DNA from 4 places in the Pectobacterium araliae genome. Region 4 is predicted to be linked to each of the others. Evidence: predicted binding sites of a transcription regulator. Region 4 holds the regulator's gene; each other region holds the start of a gene.
The links. The regulator PurR, encoded in region 4, represses purine synthesis genes. The targets are predictions, from matches to a motif close to CANGCAAACGTTTGCNTG.
Positions count from the first base shown of each region.

Region 1: a site for PurR is predicted at 2,504-2,521, ahead of purM (phosphoribosylformylglycinamidine cyclo-ligase). Genes of this name have one in related genera too.
Region 2: a site for PurR is predicted at 3,717-3,734, ahead of tusA (sulfurtransferase TusA). Genes of this name have one in related genera too.
Region 3: a site for PurR is predicted at 2,023-2,040, ahead of carA (glutamine-hydrolyzing carbamoyl-phosphate synthase small subunit). Genes of this name have one in related genera too.

Region 1 covers NZ_AP028908.1:1,258,168-1,263,598, forward strand. The annotation lists gene speG (spermidine N1-acetyltransferase) at 1-546, opposite strand, end outside; gene purN (phosphoribosylglycinamide formyltransferase) at 732-1,370, opposite strand; gene purM (phosphoribosylformylglycinamidine cyclo-ligase) at 1,370-2,407, opposite strand; gene upp (uracil phosphoribosyltransferase) at 2,745-3,371, shown strand; gene uraA (uracil permease) at 3,588-4,877, shown strand; gene hda (DnaA inactivator Hda) at 4,976-5,431, shown strand, end outside.
Region 2 covers NZ_AP028908.1:4,373,412-4,378,842, forward strand. The annotation lists gene AACH44_RS19910 (lysoplasmalogenase) at 157-786, shown strand; gene AACH44_RS19915 (zinc/cadmium/mercury/lead-transporting ATPase) at 878-3,244, shown strand; gene tusA (sulfurtransferase TusA) at 3,409-3,651, opposite strand; gene AACH44_RS19925 (7-cyano-7-deazaguanine/7-aminomethyl-7-deazaguanine transporter) at 3,868-4,545, shown strand; gene AACH44_RS19930 (DcrB family lipoprotein) at 4,831-5,397, shown strand.
Region 3 covers NZ_AP028908.1:617,798-623,228, reverse strand. The annotation lists gene carB (carbamoyl-phosphate synthase large subunit) at 1-637, opposite strand, end outside; gene carA (glutamine-hydrolyzing carbamoyl-phosphate synthase small subunit) at 652-1,800, opposite strand; gene dapB (4-hydroxy-tetrahydrodipicolinate reductase) at 2,246-3,067, opposite strand; gene ispH (4-hydroxy-3-methylbut-2-enyl diphosphate reductase) at 3,411-4,361, opposite strand; gene fkpB (FKBP-type peptidyl-prolyl cis-trans isomerase) at 4,342-4,815, opposite strand; gene lspA (signal peptidase II) at 4,815-5,330, opposite strand; gene ileS (isoleucine--tRNA ligase) at 5,327-5,431, opposite strand, start outside.
Region 4 covers NZ_AP028908.1:2,570,966-2,576,396, reverse strand. The annotation lists gene AACH44_RS11605 (reverse transcriptase domain-containing protein) at 286-909, shown strand; gene AACH44_RS11600 (group II intron maturase-specific domain-containing protein) at 906-1,673, shown strand; gene purR (HTH-type transcriptional repressor PurR) at 1,795-2,820, opposite strand; gene AACH44_RS11590 (YnhF family membrane protein) at 3,198-3,287, shown strand; gene AACH44_RS11585 (C40 family peptidase) at 3,367-4,218, opposite strand; gene AACH44_RS11580 (Grx4 family monothiol glutaredoxin) at 4,557-4,907, shown strand; gene rnt (ribonuclease T) at 5,018-5,431, opposite strand, start outside.

The DNA of each region.
Region 1 (5,431 bases), 1.3 Mb from region 4:
GCCGCCAGTTTCCGTCACGGTTTTGTGCTTCGCCAGATATTGATGTTGGAAAATGCACATGCGGATTGTGTTGCGGTATTCACCGTTGATGAAAAACTCGTGGATCAGTTCACCCTCGACCTCAAACCCTAGCTTGCTGTAGATATGGATCGCTTTTTGGTTTTCCTTATCCACAATCAAATACAGCTTGTACAGGTTCAATACCGAGAAGCCGTAATCCATCGCCAGCTTGGCCGCTACGCTGGCGTAACCGCGGCCCTGATAGGCGGGATCGATGATAATCTGAAATTCCGCGCGACGGTGAATATGGTTAATCTCCACCAGTTCAACCAAACCGACCTTCGTCTGCTCGTGTTCGATAATGAAACGCCGTTCGCTCTGGTCATGAATATGCTTGTCGTACAGATCGCTGAGTTCGACAAAGGCCTCATAAGGTTCTTCAAACCAATAACGCATCACGCTGGCATTGTTATCCAACTGATGAACAAAAGTGAGATCGTCTCGCTCCAACGGTCGTAGCCGAACGGAATTGCTCGTACCGGACATAGTGAATCCTTAATTGATTAGATAAACGTGAAGCGGCATTACCGGAGTCACGCTGGCATGAGTATGCCAACGCTAGTATAGCGGTGGAGAGGCTAGTGCTGAACTCCCAATGTGGAATGGCAAATCGCAAGATGCCCCGTATCGATGTGACACGGGGCTAAAATACACGAGAAATTGTGGCAGAATTACTCGGCAGCATAACCCTGTGGTGGAATGCGAACGCTGTCCAGCCAGGCTTCATTCTCACGCATCACCAGTCTGCCGTTCAGGAACCAGTTGATGACCATCGGGTAAATCGTGTGCTCGTGCGTCTTCACGCGCTCGCTCAGGCTTTCTTCCGTGTCGTCACTAAATACGGGCACTTTCGCTTGCAGAATCAGTGGGCCGCCATCCAATTCATCGGTGACGAAATGGACAGAAGTCCCATGTTCCCGATCGCCATTTTCCAGTGCCTTGCGGTGCGTGTGCAAACCGGGATATTTTGGCAGCAGAGAAGGGTGAATGTTCAGCATTTTGCCAGCAAACTGGGCAACAAATTCCGGGCTAAGAATCCGCATGTAGCCTGCTAAAATCACCAACGCCGGTTCATATTGCTCAATTTCGTTTGCCAGTGCGGCATCAAATGCAGCACGGTCGGCAAAATCTTCAGGATTCAAGACGCACGTAGGAATATCCGCATTTTGTGCGCGTTCTAGCCCGTAAGCCTCCGCATTATTACTGAATACGGCGACGATCTTTCCTTTAAGGCGTCCGTTCTTACTGGCGTCAATCAACGCCTGTAAGTTACTTCCATGACCTGAAATCAGCACAACGATGTTTTTCATCAATTAATAACCACTGCGTCTCCGGCATCGGTTTGAGTAATGACGCCGATTTTCCATGCGTTTTCGCCGCTGCTGTTGAGTAACGCAACGGCCTCGTCTGCCTGTTCGGCTGGCAGTGCGATGATCATACCAACACCGCAGTTGAAAGTACGATACATTTCGTGGCGGCTGACATTACCAGCCTGTTGCAGCCAGTTAAAGACAGCAGGCCATTGCCAGCTGGATTCGTCGATCGTCGCCTGCATGCCTTCTGGCAGCACGCGTGGGATATTTTCCCAGAAGCCACCGCCAGTCAGGTGAGAAATCGCGTGGACATCCACTTTCTCAATCAGAGACAGGATAGATTTCACGTAGATTTTAGTCGGTGCCAGCAGGTGGTCGGCCAGTGATTTGCCTTCCAGCTCGAACTGCTCTGGATCGGTTTTGCTGACTTCAAGCACTTTACGCACCAGCGAATAGCCGTTTGAGTGTGGGCCGCTGGACGCGAGAGCAACCAGAACATCGCCGTTCTGAACTTTGCTGCCGTCAATAATTTCTGATTTTTCTACCACGCCGACGCAGAAGCCAGCAACGTCGTAGTCTTCGCCGTGATACATACCCGGCATTTCAGCGGTTTCACCACCGACCAGTGCACAGCCTGATTGCTTACAGCCTTCCGCGATGCCGGTAATCACGCTGGCAGCGGTGTCGACATCCAGCTTGCCTGTGGCGTAATAGTCGAGGAAGAACAGCGGCTCCGCACCCTGAACCACCAGGTCATTCACGCACATCGCAACCAGATCGATACCAATGGTATTGTGGCGTTTCAGATCCATCGCCAGGCGCAGTTTGGTGCCGACTCCGTCAGTGCCGGAAACCAGAATCGGTTCGCGGTATTTTTGCGGTAAGGCGCACAAGGCACCGAAACCACCCAATCCACCCATAACTTCCGGGCGACGAGTCTGTTTCACTACACCTTTAATACGGTCTACCAATGCATTGCCTGCATCGATATCCACGCCTGCGTCTTTATAGCTGAGAGAGGTTTTGTCGGTCACTGCTGAGTCCCCACGAAGGTTACGGGTCGTATTCAGAAAACACGGTATTGAGAAAACATACTGTGGTAAAAATAATGCGCGCTAATTCTAACAGTGTAGGCAATCGTTTGCGAGTGATGAGTCATCGGCTGGCTATTTTTCGTTAATGACGACAATTTCTCTTATCGGTTGATCTGGATCAGGCTTAATCATATGGCACTAAGTAAAAAAGGCGGTATAATCCCGCGATTTTTTTTACGACGGGCTCTCGTGCCCGCCGCCCTGCGGGCCGCCGCAAGCGGTGTTTAAAAACGCGTTTGGCGTTTTTGTCCGTCCATTAGCCGATGGGGAGATAATGATGAAGATCGTCGAGGTGAAACACCCACTCGTCAAACATAAACTGGGTTTGATGCGTGAGAACGATATTAGCACGAAGCGTTTTCGTGAGCTGGCTTCCGAAGTGGGGAGTTTGCTGACTTACGAAGCGACGGCTGACCTGGCAACCGAAAAAGTCACCATTGATGGCTGGTGCGGTCCGGTTGAAGTCGATCAGATCAAAGGCAAGAAAATTACCGTCGTACCGATTCTGCGTGCAGGGTTAGGAATGATGGAAGGCGTGCTGGAAAATGTCCCTAGCGCACGTATCAGCGTTGTCGGCATCTACCGTAATGAAGAGACGCTGGAGCCTGTACCCTATTTCCAAAAGCTGGTTTCCAATATCGAAGAGCGCATGGCGCTGGTGGTTGACCCTATGCTGGCAACCGGTGGCTCAATGATCGCGACGATCGATCTGCTGAAAAAAGCGGGTTGTCACAGTATTAAGGTACTGGTGCTGGTCGCGGCTCCAGAAGGGATTGCCGCGCTGGAAAAAGCTCACCCAGATATCGAACTTTACACGGCATCCATCGATAAAGGCCTCAACGATCAGGGTTACATCATGCCGGGCCTCGGTGATGCGGGCGATAAAATATTTGGTACGAAATAACAGGTAAGCCGACGTGATAGTCGGCTTTTTTTTGGCGCAAACCTACGTATTTCCTATGGTTCGCCGCAGCCTGTGTGACGTCACACGCGGTTCTTTTATTACATAAGCAGTCAACATCATCCTGCTTCGCTACGGTGGGGCGGGATGAGTTTGGCTGTGATAAAAGTGTGGGTCTACCTGCACACACAAATAGCAACACTACAGAGGATATTGAAGATGACTCGTCGCGCCATCGGGGTGAGTGAACGACCCCCCTTGTTACAAACCATCCCGTTGAGCTTCCAGCATCTGTTCGCGATGTTTGGCGCTACCGTTCTGGTTCCCATCCTGTTCAAGATCAACCCAGCGACCGTACTGTTATTCAACGGCGTGGGTACGCTGCTTTATTTATTCATTTGTAAGGGAAAAATCCCTGCGTATTTGGGGTCGAGCTTTGCGTTCATTTCCCCGGTTTTACTGCTGCTGCCACTGGGGTATGAAGTCGCACTGGGGGGCTTCATCATGTGCGGCGTGTTGTTCTGTTTGGTGGCGCTGATTGTTAAGAAAGCGGGCACTGGCTGGCTGAATGTGCTGTTTCCGCCTGCGGCGATGGGGGCGATTGTTGCCGTTATCGGCCTTGAACTGGCGGGTGTCGCGGCGGGAATGGCTGGGCTGCTGCCTGCCGATGGCACATCCGTTGATTCCACCGCAGTAACGATTTCTCTGGCGACGCTGGCGATCACCATTCTGGGGTCGGTGCTGTTTCGTGGTTTTCTGGCGATCATCCCGATTCTGATCGGGGTACTGGCTGGCTATGCGCTGTCGTTCGCGCTGGGTGTGGTCGATTTGACCCCGATTCGTGAAGCGCACTGGTTCGCGATGCCGACTTTTTACACGCCACGCTTTGAGTGGTTTGCCATTCTGACGATCCTGCCTGCGGCGCTGGTGGTGATTGCGGAGCACGTTGGCCACTTGGTGGTAACGGCAAATATCGTGAAGAAAGACCTGATGCGTGAGCCGGGGCTGCACCGCTCCATGTTCGCCAACGGGATTTCTACCGTGCTGTCTGGCTTCTTTGGTTCTACGCCGAACACGACCTACGGCGAAAATATCGGCGTGCTGGCCATTACCAAAGTGTACAGCACCTGGGTGATCGGCGGTGCGGCGATCCTCGCGATCCTGCTCTCTTGCGTGGGCAAACTGGCCGCGGCGATTCAGGCTGTACCGGTTCCGGTTATGGGCGGCGTGTCGCTGCTGCTGTACGGCGTAATTGGTGCGTCCGGTATTCGTGTGCTGATTGAATCCAAAGTGGATTACAACAAAGCACAAAACTTGATCCTCACTTCCGTGATTCTGATCATCGGCGTCAGTGGCGCGAAAGTGCATCTGGGCTCGACCGAACTGAAAGGCATGGCGCTGGCGACAGTTGTCGGTATCGGCATGAGTCTGGTGTTTAAGGTCATCAGCCTGTTCCGCAAAGAGGAAGAGATCCTCGATGCGCCGGAAGAGAACGACGCGCGTTCATAACCGCGCTATTCCCCCTGTTGAGGCCGTGTGTATCGCGACCTCAACAGGGCCCGGTTTCTGTGATAAACTCGATCCGTTTCCTGCCCGTTTTGCTTGAGGTGATTCTGAACACGCCGGCACAGCTTTCATTGCCACTCTATTTACCCGATGACGAAACCTTTGCTAGTTTCTATCCGGGTGAAAACGCGTCTCTTCTTGCCGCCGTTAATAATGCTTTGTATCAGGAGCATGGTAGCTATATCTATTTCTGGTCACGCGAAGGGGGCGGGCGCAGCCATCTGCTGCACGCTGCCTGCGCTGAACTGTCGCGTCAGGAACGCGCGGTGGGTTATGTGCCGTTAGATAAACGCGCCTACTTTGTACCGGATGTGCTGGAAGGCATGGAACAGCTGGCGCTGGTGTGTATCGATAACATCGAATCTATCGCGGGCGATGAAGAATGGGAAATGGCGGTGTTTAATCTGTATAACCGTATTCAGGAAACGGGGCGTGCCCGGCTGTTGATTACTGGCGATCGTCCGCCGCGTCAGCTAAATTTACGTCTGCCCGACTTG
Region 2 (5,431 bases), 1.8 Mb from region 4:
CATCTACAATAAAAACAGGCGATAACATACCATGAAGCTCACGAAAGGCGCATCCGTCTCACACCGTGTTGTTTAACTTCCTCACAATCCCCTACACTGAATAAAGAACGGTTTATTTTTATCCTGACACAAACAAAAACACAAAAAGGACACGCTATGCTTTGGTCATTTATTGCTGTGCTTTTTTCTGGTTGGTTGTATGTAGACGCCAGCTACCGTGGTCCAACGTGGCGGCGTTGGTTATTCAAACCCGTCACGATGCTACTGCTGCTGGCGCTGGCCTGGCAGACGCCGCTACTTGGTGTGCCGGGCTATTTGATTGTGCTGGGGCTGCTGGCAACGCTGGTTGCAGACACCCTGCTGTTGCTGCCGACTCAGCGCCTGCTTTACGCATTTGGCGCCTATTTCCTCTCCCATTTGCTGTACACCATTAGCTTTTTTACCGGACAGATTTCACTCACATTCTTTTGGCCGCTGGCTTTAACGCTCGTTATTCTGGCCGCGATCCTGATCGCTATTATCTGGGGACGATTGGACGCACAACGCTGGCCTGCCTGCGCCTTTATCATCATGACAACGCTGATGGTCTGGATTGCCGGCGAACGGTATTTTGCGCTGGGGACAAACGCAAATTTCGCCCTGCTGACGGGCACCGTACTGCTGTTTATCGCCCATGCAGCCTGGCTGATTCACCATTACCGTTTTCCGTTCCGAGCCCATCAGGCGATTGTCGCGGCAGGCTATTTTGGCGGCCATTTCCTGATTGTTCGCTCCCTCTATTTCTGACGTTCGCGGCACTCACGAAAATCTGGCTAAGCATTGAGCGGCGGTGTAAAGTTCCTGATAAGAATAGCTATCACTAACCTAGGAGGAAGGCATGCACTCTCATCAACATAACCACAGCGCTGAGAAATCAGCTTGCTGCAATAACAGCGTTCATCATGCGCCACGTAGCACTACGCACAGCACTAAAAGCTGCTGCAACGAACACGCGCAGCATTCAAACCACGCCGACCACAGTTGCTGTTCAACCAAACACGCGTCTGATGCCATGGTGAAGGCCGCAGGTGGCACAGAGCAGCATTCGTCAGACAGTGGCGGTAGCGCGGATTCTGACGACCCCGATGGTGGCGACAGCGACAGGCCCCGATCCCACCAGCGTTTCAGTTGGAAAATCAGCGGGATGGATTGTCCCAGCTGCGCACGTAAAATCGAAAATGCAGTAAAAAATCTCACCGGAATTGAAAAAGCCAACGTGTTGTTCTCCACCGAAAAACTGGTGGTTGATGCCTACACCGATATTCGCCCTCAGGTTCAACATGCCGTTCAGCAAGCGGGCTTCACCCTGCAGGACACCGCACTCCCCATTGCACCATCTGACACGTCTATCTTACGTCGTTTCGTGCATGAATATGGTTTCTTAATACTTTTCACTTTGCTGGCTGCTGCAAGCTGGGGACTTTCCCTGTTAAGCGAGCGCGGCGGGCAGATTGCGTTTATCGCAACCACGATTGTCGGGCTGGTTCCGATACTGAAAAAATCGATACAGCTCATTCGCTCCGGTACACCCTTTGCAATCGAAACGCTAATGAGCGTGGCCTCCATCGGGGCACTCTTGATTGGTGCCACCACCGAAGCCACGGTTATTTTGCTGCTGTTTATGCTGGGCGAATATCTGGAGTCTTACGCTGCCAATCGTGCCCGGCGGGGTGTAACGGCACTGATGGCGCTACTTCCTGAAGACGCCACGGCAATCGTCAACGGGCAGCGTCGGCTCGTTCCCGTAGCGAGTCTGATCCCCGGCGATGTGATTGAAGTCGCTCCCGGTGGGCGACTCCCTGCCGATGCGGAGCTATTGAACAGCGACGCCAGCTTTGATGAAAGCGCCCTGACTGGCGAATCGGTTCCCGTTGAGCGTACGCCGGGTGAAAAAATTGCCGCTGGCAGCCTGTGTGTCGATCGGGTCGTGCAGTTGCGTGTGGTTTCACAGCCGGGCAACAGCGCCATCGACCGCATTCTGCAACTGATAGAAGAGGCGGAAGAGCGCCGTGCGCCGATAGAGCGCTTCCTCGATAAGTTCAGCCGTTACTACACACCGGCCATCATGCTACTGTCGCTGCTGGTGATTCTGGTGCCGCCGCTACTGCTGGCGCAGCCGTGGCAAGAGTGGATTTATCGCGGCCTGACGTTGCTGTTAATCGGCTGTCCATGTGCACTGGTGATCTCAACGCCTGCGGCGATTACGTCTGGGCTGGCTGCGGCAACGCGCCGTGGAGCACTGATTAAAGGCGGTGCGGCGCTGGAGTCGTTGGGCAGTATCAAGACCATCGCATTCGACAAAACGGGTACGCTGACGGAAGGCAAACCGCAGGTGACGGACGTGTTACCCGCAACAGGCATTAGCGAAACGGCGCTGCTGACGCGTACCGCCGCGGTGGAATCAGGTTCGCACCATCCGCTTGCCAAAGCGATCGTTCAGCATGCGTTGTCCACGAGTACATTCCTGCCGATGGCGGAAAACCGCAAAGCGCTGGCAGGTGTCGGCGTTGAAGGCACGATAGGCGGCAAACGGATTCAGGTTAGCGCCCCAAGCCGCATCACACCCAATCTGCTTGATGCCGACGGATTGCAACGGGTTGATGCACTGGAAAGCGAGGGGAAAACCGTGGTGGTGGTGCAAGAAGACGACAGGCTGCTCGGTCTGTTGGCGTTGAGCGATACATTACGCCACGATGCGCGTGAGGCGCTGGATGCCTTACAACAGTTAGGAATTCGTGGTGTCATGCTCACGGGCGATAATCCCCGCGCGGCCGCGGCCATCGCAGCAACATTAGGGATCGATTACCGGGCTAGCCTGCTCCCTGCCGATAAAGTCACGGCGGTCAGCGAGTTGAGCAAGCAGCACCCTGTCGCGATGGTAGGTGACGGCATCAACGACGCGCCAGCAATGAAAGCCGCAACCATCGGCATCGCGATGGGAAGCGGTACGGATGTGGCGCTGGAGACGGCCGATGCCGCCTTAACGCACAGTCGTCTAACCGGGCTGGCTGCCATGATTAGCCTGTCGCGGGCGACGCAGCGTAATATTCGCCAGAACATTACCATCGCGCTGGGGCTGAAAGCGGTATTTCTGGTCACCAGTATTCTGGGCATTACCGGGCTGTGGCTCGCAGTGCTGGCGGATTCTGGCGCAACCGCGTTAGTCACCGCCAACGCGCTGCGACTGCTGAGAAAACAGGACTAATAGCGGTACACGGTGCAACACCGCTCACCAAGTAATTCTAATACTCTAAATAATTCGAGTTGCAGGCAGGCGGCGACACAGTGAATCCCCGGGAGCTTACATCAGTAAGTGACTGGGGTGAGCGAGGAAAGCCAACGCACCTGCGGCTTGAAGTATGACGAGTATTAACCTTTGCGCAGCAGATAACGGTAAGGAAGCTGTTCAGTCTCCTGCGCCAGAAGCTCATGCTCCATATACACGCAAAAACCGGGAATATCGCGAGTGGTGGCCGGATCGTCGGCAATAATCAGCAGCGTTTGCCCGGTTTCCATCTGGCGCACAGCCTTACGCACCATCATCACAGGCTCAGGACAGCGCAGCCCCTGGGCATCAAGGGTTTTATCCGGGTTGGTAAAGGGATCGGTCATCAACGTTCTCAGTACTGGAATCAAAAAACCGCCTTAGTTTACGCGCAGGATTTCCCGACGCAAGCGACGACAACGTTTGCGCATAAAACAACCATCCTTTCCTGACAAAACACATTGCATTAGCAAAGCAATTGCGTATTATGCCGCCGCGTTGCAGCATAAATCTGCACGTTATCTCTTGGGTTCCCTAACCCCAATAACCAAAAAGGTCACATTATGTATCGTTTTACTCCCCAGCAGCGGCTTACGGCGCTGATCTGGCTATCGTTGTTCCATGTCCTGATCATTACGTCGAGTAATTATCTGGTCCAGCTCCCGGTATTGATTTTCGGTTTTCATACCACTTGGGGCGCATTTACCTTTCCGTTTATTTTTCTGGCCACTGACCTGACGGTACGGGTTTTCGGTGCGCCGCTGGCGCGTCGTATCATTCTGACCGTAATGGTGCCTGCGTTGGCGATCTCCTATCTGGTGTCGTCACTGTTTTATCAGGGATCGTGGCAATCATTCGAGGCGCTGAATCAGGTCAATATTGTCGTGGCACGTATCGCCTGCGCCAGCTTCATGGCGTATGTTCTCGGCCAAATTCTGGATGTCCACGTCTTCAACCGGCTACGTCAGAAACGCGCATGGTGGGTCGCTCCGGCTGTGTCGACCGTGTTTGGTAATTTCAGCGATACGCTGGCCTTTTTCTTCATTGCATTTTATCGCAGCACCGATGCCTTTATGGCAGCAAACTGGGTAGAAATTGCGATGGTGGATTATGCTTTCAAAGTGTTGATCAGCCTGGCCTTTTTCCTGCCGATGTACGGCGTCATGCTGAACATGGTGCTTAAACGCCTGAGTGAACAAAAATATTCGACGGACTACCACTCCTTCAGCAGCCACCATTAATGCCGATCGTTTAAGAAACGAGATACCGGGGGCTACCACGGTGCGAGGTATCCCTGCGGGAACCTCATCACCGCGTTTCCCCCTCGACCCACGCTTAAGCGAGTAGCATTATCCATTTACGCCGCCTTTTCTCCTTAAGTCACTCATCGCTTTGTAAAAAAACGCAGGTATCAAGAACGGTTTGCAACAACAAAACGCTTGTTTTTGCTATCTGAATAGGGTGCCATACTGTTATTACCTATTTAAAAACGATTATCTGTTTCAAAAACGAGAGAAAGGGAACCTATGTCGAATGTAATCAAATACCTCGGTGTCGGCTTGCTTGTCGGCCTGCTTGCTGCCTGTGATGGCAAAACGGATGACGCTGCAAAAGCGGGCGCACAAGATAAACCAGCCGCAGAAGCTACCGCGAGCCAGAACATTGAGTTACTGGATGGCAAGGTGGCGTTTACCCTGCCAGCCGATATGCGTGATCAAAGCGGTAAAGTCGGTACGCAGGCGAACAACATGCACGTTTACGCCAATGACAATGGGCAGAAAGCGGTCATCGTGATTCTCGGTGATAACACCACAGAAGAGCTGACCGTGCTGGCACAGCGTCTGGAAGACCAGCAACGCACGCGTGATGCCAATCTCCAAGTCGTCACCAACAAAACCATCGACGTTGACGGCAAGAAGCTGCAACAGCTCGACAGCATTATCACCAGCAGCGGACAGCAGGCTTATTCCTCTGTGGTGTTGGGCAAAGTGGAAAACCAACTGCTGACCTTGCAGATCACGCTGCCAGCCAGCAATCAGCAACAGGCACAGAGCGAAGCGGAAGGCATCATCCACACGCTGAAGCTGAAATAATCCCGCCCTTTCACCCGTCTCTTAATCAACAAAT
Region 3 (5,431 bases), 2.0 Mb from region 4:
AACCAATCAGCGATTCATCGATCAACAGCTCTTTGGTTGGAGAAAGATCCAGCCCGCGCTCACAGATCTCTTCAAACTCTTCACGGTTGTAAGCGATACCGCCACCGGTGCCGCCCATCGTAAAGGAAGGACGGATAATGCACGGGAAGCCGACGTCAGCCGCAACGGCCAGTGCTTCTTCCATATTGTGTGCAATACCGGAACGCGCAGTATCCAGACCGATCTTCTTCATCGCCACGTCGAAGCGGCGGCGGTCTTCTGCTTTATCAATCGCATCCGCCGTTGCACCAATCATGGTGACGCCGAATTCAGCCAGCACGCCCTGACGTTCCAGTTCCAGCGCACAGTTCAGCGCAGTCTGGCCGCCCATCGTTGGCAGCACTGCATCTGGACGCTCTTTTTCAATGATTTTGCGTACCACTTCCCAGTGAATCGGCTCGATATAGGTCGCATCGGCCATTTCCGGGTCGGTCATGATGGTTGCCGGGTTGGAGTTCACCAGAATAACGCGGTAACCCTCTTCACGCAGTGCTTTACACGCCTGTGCACCCGAGTAGTCAAACTCACACGCCTGGCCGATAACAATCGGGCCGGCGCCCAGAATCAGGATGCTTTTAATATCTGTACGTTTTGGCATTTTCTCGCTCCTGATTATTTAGCTGAAGAACGGTAAGTCTGAATCAAGTCAATAAAGTGGTCGAACAGCGGCGCGGCATCATGCGGGCCGGGGCTTGCTTCTGGGTGACCCTGGAAGCTGAACGCTGGCTTATCCGTGCGGTGAATCCCCTGAACCGTATGGTCAAACAGGGATTTGTGCGTGACGCGCAGCGTGGCAGGCAGATTATTTTCATCAACTGCAAAGCCGTGGTTCTGCGCGGTAATCATCACACAGTTGTTATCCAGATCTTTGACCGGATGGTTGCCACCGTGGTGACCCAGCTTCATTTTGATGGTCTTGGCACCGCTCGCCAGTGCCAGCAGTTGGTGACCCAGACAGATACCGAATACCGGAATATCCGTTTCCAGGAAGGTTTTGATCGCACGAATCGCGTAGTCGCACGGTTCTGGGTCGCCCGGGCCGTTAGAGAGGAAAATACCGTCTGGGTTCAGCTTCAGTACGTCCTCAGCAGGTGTCTGCGCCGGGACGACCGTCAGGCGACAGCCGCGATCCACCAGCATACGCAGAATGTTGCGTTTCACACCGTAGTCATAAGCGACAACGTGGTAAGGCAGCTCGCTTTCGTTTTTCGCCGCCGGCAATTCGCCTTCCAGCGTCCAGCTTCCCTGTAACCAGCTGTAGCTTTCTGCCGTCGTGACTTCTTTTGCCAGATCCATGCCCTTCAGCCCTGGGAAGGCTTTCGCTTTCTCCAGTGCAACGGCAGCATCCGGCGCATCGCCCGCGATGATGCAGCCATTCTGTGCGCCTTTCTCACGCAGCAGACGGGTCAGTTTACGGGTATCGATATCAGCAATGGCGACGATGTTGTTGCGTTTGAGGTATTCAGACAGGCTTTCTTCACTACGGTAGTTGCTGGCAATCAGAGGTAAATCGCGAATAACCAGACCTTGAGCCTGTACAGAGGGGGATTCTTCATCGTTGGCATTGGCGCCGACATTACCGATATGGGGATAAGTGAGAGTGACAATCTGGCGGGAATAGGAAGGATCAGTAAGGATTTCTTGATAACCGGTCATCGACGTATTGAAGACCACTTCCCCCACTGCCGACCCTTCTGCCCCAATGGCCCGACCGTGGAATTGGGTTCCGTCTTCCAGAACCAATAGCGCTGACTTAATCAAAACACCCTCCAAGGAATAAACAATCACGTTATTTGCATATTAATTCAGATTCGAGCCACTAAATCAATGCAAAAACTACCTGTAAGGCCAATTTTTGGCAAATTGGGCGCATTTTAATGATGGTCTTCCTGATTGTCTACCCAAACCGCTTTTTTTCTCTTATTTTTATGCTTTCCGAAATAAATAGTCGCCCACTGACGTAAAAAACCCTATCAACTGAGATAAGTAAACGGTTGCGAGACAACATTGCTAAAATAAGAGTAACAAATCACCAGCAAAGGACATTTTGGGAGTAAGGAGGGAAAATCATCACTAAAAAACAGAATAAAACACAAACAAATACCAATGATGATAGAAAAAACAAGCCAACAAGATAAAAGAAAAGGTGAACGTAAAAACACCCACCTTTTTCAGTTAGATATAAATCCTATGAAAAATAAAAATACTACAAATCATCCAGAGAAAGCACATCTCTCATATCAAAAAGGCCACTTTCTTTCGCACTAATCCAGATTGCAGCTCTTACTGCACCATTAGCAAATGTCATGCGGCTGGATGCCTTGTGGGTAATCTCAACGCGCTCACCCACATCAGCAAACATCGCCGTATGTTCACCGACGATATCGCCCGCTCGCACGGTCGCAAAACCAATGCTTTTCGGATCGCGTTCACCGGTGTAGCCTTCACGCGCGTACACGGCACAGGACTTCAGATCGCGTCCCAGCGCATCAGCGATCGCTTCGCCCATCGCCAGTGCGGTACCCGATGGCGCATCCACTTTGTGGCGGTGGTGTGCTTCAATGATTTCGATATCAGTATAGTCGCCCATGACTTTGGCCGCTTTTTCCAGCAGCTTCAGCATGACATTGACGCCAACGCTGAAGTTCGCCGCAAACACGATGCCGATATCCTGCGCAGCCTGCTTAATCGCCGCCTTTCCTGCATCATCAAAGCCGGTTGTCCCAATAATCATGCCTTTACGGTGCTGACGGCAAAACGCCAAATGCGCTAATGTGCCTTCTGGGCGGGTGAAGTCGATCAAAATATCGAAATCATTCTGCACGGCATCCAGGCTTTCATTCACGGTAATACCGCTTTTCCCCAGCCCAGCAAGTTCACCGGCATCGCTTCCTATCAGAGACGAACCAGAACGCTCCAGCGCCGCGCCCAATACTACGCCATCCATTTGCTCGATAGCCTGAATCAGCTGGCGTCCCATACGGCCGCCCGCGCCTACAACCGCAATACGGATGAATGAATCCTTCATAATGTCTCTCTCTTTTTAATCCTGACGACATAAAAATAACATCAGGTTAACGGGCGCTGCGCACTATCGCCAGCGGATTTACCGCCAGATTAGAAAATACTGTTTGAAGCCGCAGAAAATCAGCAAAACTGTCTAACCAAAGGTATCAGAATGGCGCTCAGAGCGATGAAAAGCCGCAAGGTATTTGAAGATAAATACAAGCGGTTAAAAAACAAGCTACATGGCGTAACGCATAAAAATTCATTTTTATGCATTAACATTTTCATGAGTGAATATAGGGGAAAGAAAACGGAAGGGGATAAAAGCGATAGGGCTTTAGCCTAGCCCTACCGCAGAAACAGCATTAATCTATCTGTTTGACTTCAACACGCAGCTCTTTGGGCACTTCAAAGACGATGTTTTCTTCACGCCCTTGCATTTCAATCGCAACCTTGCCGCCCAATTCTTTCAGGCGCTGGATCACCTGTTGTACCAGAATATCCGGTGCCGATGCCCCTGCGGTGACACCAACCTGCGAAACGCCCGCTACCCATGATTCCTGGATATCCTCGGCGGCATCAATCAGATAAGCCGCTTTCCCGGCTCTCTGTGCCAATTCAGCAAGGCGGTTGGAGTTTGAGGAGTTTTTAGACCCCACGACAAACACGACATCCGCTTTATCCGACAAATGACGAACGGCTTCCTGACGATTGGTCGTGGCATAACAGATGTCATCTTTACGCGGACCGACAATCTGCGGAAAACGCTCACGCAATGCATCAATCACCGCATAGGTATCATCAACAGAAAGCGTGGTCTGCGTCATAAAGCTCAGATTAGTTTCATCTTTTACCTGTAGCTGCCAGACATCCTCGGGGGACTCTACCAGATACATGCCGCCATCCGCATTGCTGTACTGCCCCATCGTTCCCTCAACCTCGGGGTGTCCAGCATGCCCGATAAGAATGGCTTCTACGCCTTTCTTACTGGCTCTGGCCACTTCCATATGCACCTTGGTTACCAAAGGACAGGTCGCATCGAATACCGTCAGGTCGCGGTTTTTGGCTTCATTACGTACCGCTTGTGAAACGCCATGCGCAGAGAAAATCAGAATCGCACCGTCCGGCACATCTTCGATCTGCTCAATAAAAATCGCGCCGCGTTCACGTAAGCCATTAACCACATAGCGATTGTGAACCACTTCATGACGAACGTAGATCGGCGTACCAAAAAGCTCCAGCGCACGTTCCACAATGCTGATAGCACGATCGACACCCGCACAGAAGCCACGTGGATTAGCCAGCAGAATCTGCATGTGATGCCTCCTGTTGTACGGGATCAATGTCCAGCACTTCAAGATCGAAGGTAATCGCCTGACCAGATAAAGGATGGTTGAAATCCACCGTGACTGACTCTTCAGTCACATCACGGATAATTCCCGGCATATCATTCCCAGCAACGCCGCTGAACAGCATGATGGTGCCAACATCCGGCACGCCAGTCTGGGCAAAATCACGACGTAAAAAAAACTGGATCAGGTTCGGATTGGTCGGCCCAAAGGCCGACTCTGGCGGCAGCGTAAACTTGCGTTTATCGCCACGCTGCAATCCCAACAGATGTTGTTCCAACGCGTCAGACAGGCTGCCGTCGCCAAGGCGAAACAGCGCTGGCTTGCCGCGCTCACGCGTGGATTCGGCCGCAGAACCATCCTCCAGCGTCAGGATAAAATGCACCAGCAGCGCGCTGTTGTGCTGCACAGTCTCGGACATCAGTGACCCTTTTGCTTAACGGTATCAGTATCATCATGCGTACTGAAAAACCCTTCCAGTACGATGAGCGCCGCACCAATACAGATAGCGGTATCGGCAAGGTTAAAGGTAGCGAAGTGCCAGTCACCGACATAGAAGTCGATGAAATCAACGACAAAACCGTGCCATGTCCGGTCAAACAGATTGCCCAATGCACCGCCGATAATCAGCGAATAGGCAATGTTATTGAGCTTCTGCTTGACGTTGCCACGGTACATCATCACCAGTAGTGCAACCACAATCGCAATCGCGATACCGGCAAAAAACCAGCGCTGCCAGCCACCTTTATCCGCCAGGAAGCTGAATGCTGCGCCATAGTTACGGGCGTAATGCAGATTCAAAGAAGGCATCACTGGCACCGTATCTCCCAGCGCAAAGTGGGCAAGAATCCACTGCTTGCTGCCAAGGTCGATAACAAGAACCAGTAGCGCCAGCCAGAGCCAGCGCAATCCGCTCGAACAAATGTTATTCATCAGACAAATTTACGCTCTTCGCCATTACCGCCTACGTTAGTCGCACAGCGACCACACACTTCAGGATGCTCGGCATTGCTACCAATATCCGTCTCGTAATGCCA
Region 4 (5,431 bases):
CTGGCCTGACGAACAGGAAGCAGTTTAGGCGGCACAGCGGGGTAAGGTGGCAAATATCATCAAAGCCCAATACTTGCACAGAACGCTGTGACGTAAAGCTGACAGGCATAAGCAGGAAGGTCGCGCGAATTACCCCGGGAGGGCTGCACGTTTGCTTCAGGGCTACCGAGCGTCGAGAGGCGACGGGATGAACGTGCAGCAGTCAGCCGAAGCCGTAGTAGTGCTGCATAACTGGCAGCATGAAGGGCTGAACATGATTAACCGTGATTAGGACACCGATACTCGATGGGAATTAATGAGGCACAAGCGCAGAGCACTGCGGCCAGCGGCAGAGGAGACGGACAGTATCCGTCAGTGCTGCATGAGGGTGCTGAAATCCCCACGGCGGTCGGTGGGCAAACGAAAGCGGAAATGCCGTTGACGATGGAAACGGTGATAACGAGAGAGAACCTGATGCTGGCCTATCAGCGCGTGGTGGAAAACAACGGCGCGGCAGGGGTAGATAACCTGAAAGTGACGGAGTTGAAGCCGTGGCTGAAACAGAACTGGGCGAGTATCAGGCAGGCATTGATTACGGGCGCCTACCAGCCGCAGGCGATACGCAGAGTGGATATCCCAAAGCCGGACGGCGGCGTGAGAACCCTGGGTATCCCGACGGTAGTGGACAGGCTTATCCAGCAGGCGATAGCACAACAACTCAGTCCGGTCGTGGAGCCGCACTTCTGCGAATCGAGTTACGGGTTCAGAAGTAACCGCAATGCGTGGCAGGCAGTGCAACAGGCACAGCGCTACATACAAAGCGGGAAACGCTGGGTGGTCGATCTGGATCTGGAAAAGTTCTTTGACCGGGTGGATCATGACATTTTGATGTCACGTCTGGCGAGGCTGTCAGGGATAAACGGCTGTTGAAACTGATACGTCGCTACCTTGAAGCGGAAATGACGAACGGGTGCGAGACAGAGAAGCGAGGTAAGGGAATGCCGCAGGGCGGACCGTTGTCGCCGCTACTGTCGAACATTCTGCTGGATGAACTGGATAAAGAACTGGAGCGTCGAGGTCACAGCTTCTGTCGCTATGCGGATGACTGCAACATTTACGTGAGCAGTCGCAAAGCAGGCGAGCATATCTTTAGGGCAATCAGGGTGTACCTGAGAGACATACTGAAGCTAAAGGTCAATGAGCAGAAGAGTGCGGTGGCGCGACCGTGGGAGCGTAAGTTCCTGGGATACAGCGTGACACGGCACAAACAGACCCGACTGAAGATCGCAGGGAGCAGTGTCGAGAGGCTGAAGGAGAAGATCCGTAGCCTGACGACAGGGCACGCGACGAAATCAGTGAAAGGCGTAATCAATGAACTCACACCGATACTGCGAGGCTGGATGAGCTACTTCAGATACACGGAAGTAAAAGGAGTTCTGGAGAAGATTGACGGCTGGGTCAGGCGTAAACTGCGCAGTCTACTGTGGCGGCAATGGAAACGAACGTATACGCGAGCCCGAATGCTAATGCGAGCGGGCTTGTGTGAAAAGCGAGCGTGGAGGTCGGCGAGTAACCAGCGAGGAGCGTGGTGGAACGCGGGGTCGAGTCACATGAATGATGCGATAAAGACGGCGCAGTTCAGACGACTCGGCTTGATATCACTAGTGGAGCAGCAACGGCAGTTCCAGAGTTAACATGAACCGCCGTATGCGGAACCGCACGTACGGTGGTGTGAGAGGACGGCGGGAGTAATCTCGCCTCCTACTCGATTAGCAGGCGGGAATAAGAACATCGGTCTATGTTGAGTCGCCGAGATTAGCGGCGATAATCGCGAAACGGACCGTCGGCAACCGAGCGACGTTCAATCAACGTCGGATGCACCTCAATGACGTGTGCATCTTCACGCTTGCTGGTAATCCGATCCAGCAACATAGAAAACGCGGATTGGCCCAGACGCTCTTTGGGCTGATGGATGGTGGTTAGTGCGGGCGTAAAGAAGCGCGCGTGGCGGACGTTGTCATAACCGATCACCGAAATATCTTGTGGCACACGTAACCCCAATTCGTCTGCCGCACAAATGGCTCCCATCGCCATGATATCGCCACCACAGAATACCGCGGTAGGTCGCTGCTTTTGCGCGAGAATCTGATGCATGGCTTTATAACCGGATTCCGGTTCAAAATCGCCCCGCACGACCCATTCATCGCGCACGGTAATGTCGGCTTCCTTCAAGGCTTTTAAAAAGCCAAGGTAGCGTCCGTTACCCGTGTTGCGCTCTTGTATTCCAGGGATAGCGCCAATATCCCGATGACCGCGTTCAATCAGGTAGCGGCCTGCCATATAACCGCCCTCAAAGGCGTTATCGATGATGGTATCGGTAAAATCGCTGTGCATTTGTCCCCAGTCCATGACGACCATAGGAATGCTGCGATAATCTTCCAACATGCCCAATAACTCTGGCGGGTACTCGGCACACATGACCAGCAGGCCGTCGACGCGTTTTTGCGCCAGCATCGAGAGATAAGCGCGCTGTTTGCCGATATCGTTATGAGAATTACACAGCACCAGCGTGTAGCCTTTGGCATAACAGCTGTTTTCGACCGCTTCAATGATCTCGGCGAAATAGGGCGCTTCGCTGGATGTAGCCAGCAAGCCGATAGATTTAGTGTGATTAACTTTAAGGCTACGGGCGACGGCGCTAGGCGAATAGTGCAATTCCTTGATTGCTGCCCTGACGGCTGCCTTAGTCTCTTCGGCGACGAAACGTGTTTTATTGATCACGTGCGATACGGTTGTGGTGGAAACGCCAGCACGTTTTGCCACATCTTTAATCGTTGCCATCTAAAAATGACTCCTGAACTTACCTGTTACAGACGTAAGTATATTGTTAATCGTTTGCCTACGTTTAAAGTTCTTCTTCTAAGCTAAAAAACAGGATTTCAGAAGGAGAATGCCGAATGTTATACCGAAGGGATCTGGCTTGACGTTTTTCGACTGGCACGCAGCGCTTTCATAAACAGCGGATTGTGTCCGATTTATCATGAAAGTGAAAGGGCTAATTTATACTATTAGTGATGCATGCGTCGGAGATTTTTCGTTAGAATTATGAAAGAATCGTAATAACCCTATTATTTGTCGCTTTATTGTCTCAGTGGGTTCGGCTGTAAATGATAGTGTCTTTTTTCAGATGAAATTTGTTTGCTAATAAGGAGTGGCCTATGGATACCGATTTGAAGATGTCTTTGCTGACAACGGTTGGCTCGTTGGCTGTGATCATCACGTTTAGTTTCATTGCGGTGTTGAACTAACCTTCAGTGTTTCTGCGCATTCAGACAGGGTTATTGCACAGAATCTGTCTGAATACGCTTCTGTTCGGCGTGCTATCGCTTAACGAATGGTCTGTGGCGTCACCACGCGACGCGCCCCTACATAATGCTCCTGCCAATAATCCTCACTTAGCTTGCTGATGCGAATATCTGAACCGGTACGCGGTGACTGGATAAATTTGCCTTCTCCCAGATAAACCCCGACGTGATCGGCGGCACCACGATTATTGATGCGGAAAAAGACCAGATCACCACTTTCCAGCTCACTTTTTTTAATCGGTGCGGCATCACGCAGATGGTACATCTCGTTCGCGGTACGTGGGATTGGGATCTTAACGACGTCTTTATAGGCGTAATAGACCAGTCCGCTACAGTCGAAACCGGTAAAAGGCGATGATCCGCCCCAGTGGTAAGGCTTACCGATCTGGCTCATCAGTTTATTCATTGCTGTCGTTTTGGCGTGTTGATAGCGTTTTTTATGCGCTGTGCTCAGCGCCATCCCCTTTTCTGTGGGCGCTGGATTTTTATCCACTTTTCCTTTGAGCGCGGTCTTCTTCAACTCGGTTTTGACTCTGGTCTGTGCGATTGTCTGCCTATCCTCTTCAGGCTTTAGCTTTTTAAGGTTTTTTTTCACTAGTGCAGGCGTGCTGCTTTGCGTCCGGGATAGCTTCTTTTCTACTGGTTTGTTAGCCGTACGGGGTTTGAATTTATTGCTGACGGTGGTCGGTTCTGGCTTTTTACTTTTGATTGGTGCTGGTGATTTAGCAGTACCCTTTGTTTGACGGTTTTTCTTATTCGTTTCTTCAACGACGCTTTTCTTCGGCGTAGAATGCGGGGTATGCGGCGCAGCCTGAACGATGTTCAGGGATAGGTTACTGAAAAATAATATAAAAAGAGTAATAAATAAGCGCATAATAAAAGTGACCGAACATAATCCTTAACTCGCTCAATCCGCACAGTATTCCTGAAAACGGCGTCATAAAAAAGTGGGCATGGTCGCTTTATTCATACAGAATAGTGAAAAAACGTTAATAGTTGTTTTTTCGTCTGATTTATCAGCGTTTTCTGGCGCTGATTTCATCAATGATGAATAATCGGCAGGAAAATAACCCTACAAAAAATGGCGTTTTTTTGTAGCTAGTGGCATCGGTACAATATCATTGAGTCAATGTCGCTGTCGTAACACTCTGACGGCGACTCATGGCTAGCGTTTGGACGTTAGCCATCCTATAGATTTAAGGAAGCAAGAAGATGACGACACCGACAATTGAAAAAATTCAGCGCCAAATTGCTGAAAACCCGATTCTGCTGTACATGAAAGGTTCCCCAAAATTGCCAAGCTGCGGTTTTTCTGCACAGACCGTCCAGGCATTGTCTTCATGTGGCGAACGTTTTGCTTATGTTGATATTTTACAGAACCCGGATATTCGTGCTGAGCTGCCGAAATACGCGAACTGGCCGACATTCCCACAGCTGTGGGTGGATGGCGAACTGGTTGGCGGCTGTGATATCGTAGTTGAAATGTTTCAGCGTGGCGAACTGCAACAGCTGATCAAAGAAACGGCTGATAAATACAAAGCGCAGCAGGCCGATCAAGAGTGATGTTTGCCCCACACATCATAACAATCTACATATTGTTATGATGTGAGCGTGAATATTCCCAGCGGGTGCCTTATGGCACCCGTTCTTTTACGACTAGCTTTCGTGTTTTCTTAGTCTTCGGTGGAAGTGTCTTCGAGAGAACGTTCTTCCAGCGCAAGCGGCCACCCTCCGAGACGTTTCCAGCGGTTAACCAACTCACAGAACAATAACGCAGTCTGGTTTGTGTCATACAGCGCGGAGTGCGCCTGGCTGGAATCAAACGCAATACCCGCGGTAATACAGGCTTTAGCCAGAACCGTTTGGCCTAAAACCAGTCCGCTAAGGGCGGCGGTATCGAAGGTAGCGAAAGGATGGAATGGGTTACGTTTCAGGCTACAACGCTCTGCCGCTGCTGCCATAAAGCTGTGATCGAAGGTGGCATTATGCGCCACGATAATCGCACGGTTACAGCCCTGATCTTTAATCCCTTTACGCACGACTTTGAAAATTTCGTGCAGCGCATCATATTCGCTCACCGCGCCGCG